DNA from 2 places in the Methylobacterium sp. CCH5-D2 genome. Region 2 is predicted to be linked to the other one. Evidence: predicted binding sites of a transcription regulator. Region 2 holds the regulator's gene; the other holds the start of a gene.
The links. Region 2 encodes LexA, which represses DNA repair genes until DNA is damaged. Its sites were predicted from a motif close to TGTTCNNNNTGTGTTCNG; they were not measured.

Region 1 (3,476 bases), on a different contig from region 2:
AAGCCGTCCGCGAGGTCGAGCACGGCGCGTCGCTGGGCCGCCGCGGTCTCGGCCGCGGACCGCTCCCGCGCCGCGCGGTGGGCCCGGCCCTCGGCGACGCTCGCCTGGAACGCCGCCGCGGCCCGCGACAGGGCGCGGACCTCGCGCGGGCCGCGCTGCGGGATCGCCACGTCCGTCTCGCCGCGCCCGATCGCACCGAGCACGTCGGCCATGCGGGTCAGCGGGCGGGCGATGGCGCTGCCGAGGCCGAACGCGAGGCCCGCCGAGAGCCCGAAGATGGCAAGCCCCGCCGCGAGCCACAGCGCGAGCGCCCGGTCGGCACCGGCCTGGATCGCGGCCGCCGTCTCCACGAGATCGGCGCTCAGTCGGTCCTCGACGCCCTTCAGGCCGTCGATCCGCTGCGTGGCGAGGCGGAACCAGAGTGGCGCGTCCCGGAAGGCCAGCGCCTCGCCGGGCGCCGTGTCGAGGGCGAGCCGGCGCAGGCGCGCGACCTCGCGCGCCGGCTCGCTCGCCTCGGCGGCGTCGAGGAGGCCGGCCTGCTCGGGGCCGGCGCCGGCCCGGAACTGCGCTTCGGCGCCCGCCTGCCCCGCCGCGAGGGCTGCGAGACGCACGAGGCCCGCCTGGTCCAGCCGGCCCGCCGCGAAGGCGGCGGAGGCCGCCGCCCGCTCCTGGCCGGCATTCTCCTTGAGGGTGAGGAAGGCCGCGTAGGTCGCCGCCCGGCCGGCGATGTCCGCCTCGCTCACGAGGCCCGACATCCCCCGCACGATGGCGAGACCCTCGCCGATCACGCCGGTGTAGTAGGCTGCGGCCTGCGGCGGAGTGAGCCCGAGGCCGTCGATGCTGCGCCGCTGGTCCGCGAGCCCGCCGAGCGCCCGGGCGAAGCCCGCGCCCCGCCCCGCGAGCGCCGGATCGGCCGCCGCCTCGGCGAGGCCGCGCAGGGCCGCGTCCGTGCGCGCGCGCTGGGCCGCGAGTTCGGCCCCGAACTGGGTCCCCTTCGAGCCGACGAACAGGCTCGAGGCGCCCCGCTCCCGCTGGGCCTCGTGCACGAAGGCGCTGATGCGCGTGGCGAGCCCCGTGAGGTCGGCCACACGGGCCATCTCGGTCCGCTGCGCGGCGCGCTCGCCGACCGTGATCGCCGTCACCGCCCCGAAGGCGAGGCAGGGCGCCAGTGCCACGGCGACGATGCGTCCGCGCAAGGATGCCAGAAAACCCCCGATCATGACTCGCCCGTCTTGTTCTCGTTCGTCCTGTTCGCAGTGTTGTGATGGGGCGTCTGAAAAAAGAGTTGCCTTCGGCGGATCTGCCCAACTTCAGTGCATGATGCGTAATTCGTAGACAGATCTTGCCCCCGCGAGGCTAAAGGACCGACGTTCGGCAGCGATGCGGCCGCCCGATGCATTGCGCCGGTCGCCGATTGCTCTGGATCCGGCGCGCATGATCCGGTGCCGTCGGTGCCGGATGCCGATCATCATGATCGCCGGGGCTTCGCGCGCGGAGAGGACTTGCGGGGAACGGCCGGCGGCATCGGGCGCGCAGACGGGCCGGTTCGCTATCGGCGCGATTGCCGCCGCGCGTCCGGAGACGGCCGCCACGCTGCTCGTCGATGCCGGTCTCGCCGATCGACCGACCGACCGACCGACCCCTTGGCCGCGAGCGCCCGGGTGTTCCGCGTCGATCGGCCGACCCGACCGCGGGATTGTGGCTGTACTCTTTTCGTTCTAAGCAGGCCTCTCGGATCCGGGTGAAGGTCTTGCATCGCCCCGTCTTGTCCAGGGCGCGGCGCGTCCGACATGAGCGGTGCGGACCGTTCCGCCGCCTCGCCCGTTACCGCTGCACGAAGACGCTCCGAAAGACTGCCCGCCCATGGCCAAAGCCAACGTCGCCGCGAAGAACACGGCCGGCAAGACCGGCGCCGGCAAGGTGACCCGGGGAGCGGGCGGCGGGGCGGCCAGTAAGACCGATCCGAAGAAGACGGTGGTGAAGAAGACCGTGGTGAAGAAGGCCCCGGTGAACGCGGCCGAGGCGGACAGGGCGGCGCCCGCGAAGGTGCGGGCGTCCGGCGGCGCCTCCGCCGCGGCGCAGGCCGAGAGCCGGTTCGACCGGCTCTTCGACGGCGCCCAGGCGGCCCGCGACCAGCGCGTGATCTCCGTGCGCGGCGCGCGCGAGCACAATCTCAAGAACGTCGATCTGACGATCCCGCGGGACAAGCTCGTGGTCTTCACCGGCCTGTCGGGCTCGGGCAAGTCGTCGCTGGCCTTCGACACGATCTACGCCGAGGGTCAGCGCCGCTACGTCGAGTCGCTCTCGGCCTACGCGCGCCAGTTCCTCGAGATGATGGCCAAGCCCGACGTCGATCAGATCGACGGGCTCTCGCCGGCCATCTCCATCGAGCAGAAGACCACTTCGAAGAACCCGCGCTCGACGGTCGGCACCGTCACGGAGATCTACGACTACATGCGCCTGCTCTGGGCGCGGGTCGGCATCCCCTACTCGCCGGCCACCGGCCTGCCGATCGAGAGCCAGACGGTCAGCCAGATGGTCGATCGCGTCCTGGCGCTGCCGGAGAAGACGCGGCTCTACCTGCTCGCCCCGGTGGTGCGCGGGCGCAAGGGCGAGTACCGCAAGGAGATCGCCGAGTACCAGAAGAAGGGCTTCCAGCGCCTGCGCATCGACGGCGAGTACTACGCCATCGACGACGTGCCCAAGCTCGACAAGAAGCTCAAGCACGACATCGACGTGGTGGTGGACCGGATCGTGGTGCGCGACGACATCGGCTCCCGGTTGGCCGAGTCCTTCGAGACGGCGCTGGAACTCGCCGACGGCATCGCCGACATCGAGTTCGCGGACGCGCCGGAGGGCGAGATTCCTCAGAAGATCACCTTCTCGTCGCGCTTCGCCTGCCCGGTCTCCGGCTTCACGATCCCCGAGATCGAGCCGCGATTGTTCTCGTTCAACAACCCCTTCGGCGCCTGCCCGACCTGCGGCGGCATCGGGCACGAGATGCGCATCGACCCCGAGCTGGTGATCGGCGACGGGGCCCTGAGCCTGAAGCGCGGCGCGGTCGCCCCCTGGGCGAAGTCCACCTCGCCCTATTACGGCCAGACGCTGGACGCGCTCGCCAAGCATTTCGGCTTCAAGACGACGGTGGCCTGGGACGCGCTGCCGGCCTCCGCCCGCGCGGTGGTCCTCTACGGCACGGGCGAGCAGGCGGTGCGCTTCGCCTACGACGACGGCATGCGCGCCTACGGCGTCTCGAAGCCGTTCGAGGGCGTGATCCCGAACCTCGAGCGCCGCTACAAGGAGACCGACAGCGACGCCACCCGCGAGGAGATCGGCCGCTTCATGAGCGAGACGCCCTGCGCCGCCTGCGCGGGCAAGCGGCTGAAGCCCGAGGCGCTCGCGGTGAAGATCGACATGCGGGACGTGGCCGAGGTGACCGCCCTCTCGGTCTCGGACGCGCATCGCTGGTTCTCCGA
Region 2 (3,476 bases):
TACCCCTTCGCCCTCGACCTGCCGGTCTGGTGGCTGATGGGGCAGGCGGTGCGGGGGATGCTGGCGATCTCGGGGTGGATCGAGGGCTTCGGGGGCGCGACCCTGGTGGTGCCGGCCTTCGGCAGCGCGGCCCTCGGGCTGCTGGCCGCCGCGCTCCTGCTCGCGACGCTGCCGGTCTCCGGCCTGCGCTGGCTCGCGCTCCTGCCCGGCGCCTGCGGGCTCGCCCTCGCGGCGGCTCCGGAGCGCCACGACCTCTACGTCGACCGGCAGGGCGGCGGGGCGGCGCTGCGCGGTGCGGACGGGCGGCTGATCACGCTCGGGCGCCCCTCGGGCTTCGTGCTCGAGCAGTGGCTGAAGGCGGACGGCGACGGGCGAAAGCCCGCGGATCTGGGCGGCGGCACCTGCGACCGGCTCGGCTGCGTCGGACACCTCGCGGACGGGCGCGCCGTCGCCCTGGTGCGCGACCGTCGCGCCTTCGCGGAGGATTGCGCCCGCGCCGCCGTGATCGTCACGGGCCTCGCCGCGCCACCCGGTTGCGCCGCCGCCCTGGTGATCGACCGGGCCTATCTGGCCCGGCACGGTGCGACGGCTTTGCGCGTCGCCGCGGGCGGCTCGCTCGCCGTGCACCACGCCCGCGATCCCGCCCGGTCCGCGCCCTGGTGGCCGGCCGCGCGGCCGCCCCCGCAGACGGAAAAGGCCCCGCGGCCGGAGACCGCGGAGCCCGCGCAGGAGGAGACGCCCGGCCCGCCGGACGACCCCGATCCGTGATGCCCGCTCAGTAGCGGCGCACGAGGCTGACGAGCCGGCCCTGGATCTGCACCCGGTCGGGCCCGAGCACGCGGGTCTCGTAGGCGGGGTTGGCAGCCTCCAGCGCGATCGAGGAGCCGCGCTTGCGCAGGCGCTTCAGCGTGGCCTCCTCGTCGTCGATCAGCGCCACGATGATGTCGCCGGTGTTGGCCGTGTCCTGCTTGCGGATCACCACGAGGTCGCCGTCGAGGATGCCGGCCTCGACCATCGAGTCGCCGCGCACCTCCAGGGCGTAGTGCTCGCCGCCCGCCAGGAAGTCCGGCGACAGTGTGATGGCCGAGCTCTGGTTCTGGATCGCCGAGATCGGCGTGCCGGCGGCGATCCGGCCCATGACCGGGATCGAGACGGCGCGGCCCTGCTCGTCGGTGAACTGGGTGGTGGTGGGCCGGGGCGGCGCCGCCTTGGCCCGGCCGCCCTCGACCACGCTCGGGGTGAAGCGGCGCGGCTCGGGCATTGCCGCGGCCGTCGCGGGCCCGAGGCTCTCGGGCAGGCGGATCACCTCGATGGCGCGGGCCCGGTTCGGTAGGCGGCGCAGGAAGCCGCGCTCCTCGAGCGCCGTGATCAGCCGGTGGATGCCCGACTTCGACTTGAGGTCGAGCGCGTCCTTCATCTCGTCGAAGGAGGGCGGCACGCCGCTCTCGCGCATCCGCTGCTGGATGAAGCGCAGGAGATCCAGCTGTTTACGCGTCAGCATCGGGCAGCACTCGCATTCGGGGCAGGCGGAATCGCGGCTTCGGAAACAAACCACGAACACGTTAAACGTTCCGCAAGTGTTCCGCAAGCGGGGTGTTCCGCGGCGCCCCTCGATGAGCTTCAGACCAGCCGGCGATCCAGGCGGATGATGCGGCAGGGATCGCCCGCCCGCGCGGGCGGGGCGTGCGGCTCGCGGATCAGCAGGGCCTCGGCCTGGCCGAGCACCGCCAGCATCGAGGAATCCTGGCGCCGCTCCGGTGTCGCCTCGGGCAGGCGGTCGGGCGCCGTGCGCAGGGTCGCCCGCATGTAGTCCTGGCGACCGTCATTGGCCTCGAGGTCGCGGCCGAGGAGCGCCGGCTCGCTGCGGTCGGCCCCCGCGTTCGGATCGCCGAGCAGGGCGCGGATCGCCGGCAGGACGAAGAGCAGGCCGCAGACGATCGAGGAGACCGGGTTGCCGGGCAACCCGATCACCAGCATGGGCCCAAGCCGGCCGTGCATCAGCGGCTTGCCGGGGCGCAGCGCCACCCGCCAGAATCCGAGTTCCAGCCCCTCCTTCGCCAGCGCCGCCTGGACGAGGTCGTGGTCGCCGACCGAGGCGCCGCCTAGCGTCACCAGAAGGTCGGCCCGGGCTCCGCGCGCGCGGCGGAAGGCCTCCTCCAGGGCGGCGTGCTCGTCGCGGACCACGCCGAGATCGACCGGCTCGCCGCCGGCCGACCCGACGAGGGCCGAGAGCGCGAAGGTGTTCGAGGCGACGATCTGGTCCCAGGCGGGCGCGGCGCCCGGAAGGACCAGCTCGTCGCCGGTCGCCAGGATCGCGACGCGGGGGCGGCGGCGCAGGCCGAGCACGGGATGCCCGGCCGCGGCCGCGAGCGCGAGGCGGCGCGCGTCGAGGGTCTCGCCCGCCCGAAGGAGCGTGTCGCCGGCCGAGAAATCGAGCCCCGCGCGGCGGACGAAGCGCTCGGGCACGACCGGCTCCAGCACGCGCACCGTGTCGTCCTCCGCCTCGGCGTTCTCCTGGATCAGGATCGCGTCGGCGCCCTCCGGCACGGGGGCGCCGGTGAAGATCCGCACCGCCTCACCCGCCTCGAGCGCGCCGCGGAAGCCGTGGCCCGCCGCGCTGGTGCCGACGCGCCGCAGGATCGCGCCGGCGCGGCCGGCGTCCTGGGCGCGCACCGCGTAGCCGTCCATGGCCGACGCCCGGAAGGGCGGCTGCGTGCGGGTGGCCGCGACGTCCACGGCGAGGGACCGGCCGGCGGCCTGGGCGAGGGGCACGTCCTCGGCCTCGACCGGCCCGGGCACGCTCGCCAGGATCCGGGCAAGCGCCTCCGCGACCGGGATCGGCCCGCTCACGCCTCGGCCCTGTAGGCGCCCGAGCGGCCGCCGTCCTTGGCCATGAGCCGGACGCCCTCGATGCGCATCCCGCGATCGACCGCCTTCACCATGTCGTAGACCGTGAGGCAGGCGACCGAGACCGCGGTCAGTGCCTCCATCTCGACGCCGGTCGGGCCCTGCACCCGCACCTCGGCGGTCACGCGCAGGCCCGGCAGGGCCTCGTCGACCGCGCAATCGACCCGGACCTTCGAGAGGAGCAGCGGGTGGCAGAGAGGGATCAGTTCGTGGGTGCGCTTGGCGGCCATGATGCCGGCGAGCCGCGCCGTGCCGATCACGTCGCCCTTCTTGGCGTCGCCCTCGCGGATCAGCGCCAGGGTCTCGGGGCGCATCACCACGCAGCCCTCGGCGGTCGCGGTACGGTCGGTCGCCGCCTTGTCGGTGACGTCGACCATGTTGGCCGCGCCGCTGGCGTCGAGATGGGTGAGGCCGCTCATGCTCCCTCAGGCCTTGTCGCCGAAGAGCAGGCCGCGGGTCGCGGCCGTGACGTCGGCCTGCCGCATCAGGCTCTCGCCGACCAGCACCGTGTCGAGCCCGTGCTCGCGCAGGCGCCGCACGTCGGCGTGGGTGGAGATGCCGCTCTCCGC

Region 1: the regulator LexA is predicted to act here: its motif matches at 1,704-1,721, upstream of uvrA (excinuclease ABC subunit UvrA).

The regions. Positions count from the first base shown of each region.
Region 1 is NZ_LSIX01000981.1:16,617-20,092, reverse strand. Features, by position in the region: gene AX737_RS26540 (nitrate- and nitrite sensing domain-containing protein) at 1-1,220, opposite strand, end outside; gene AX737_RS33710 (hypothetical protein) at 1,311-1,592, opposite strand; gene uvrA (excinuclease ABC subunit UvrA) at 1,864-3,476, shown strand, end outside.
Region 2 is NZ_LSIX01000620.1:8,387-11,862, reverse strand. Features, by position in the region: partial or broken gene AX737_RS34525 (competence protein ComEC) at 1-768, shown strand, start outside; gene lexA (transcriptional repressor LexA) at 776-1,501, opposite strand; gene glp (gephyrin-like molybdotransferase Glp) at 1,621-2,850, opposite strand; gene moaC (cyclic pyranopterin monophosphate synthase MoaC) at 2,847-3,326, opposite strand; gene trpC (indole-3-glycerol phosphate synthase TrpC) at 3,333-3,476, opposite strand, start outside.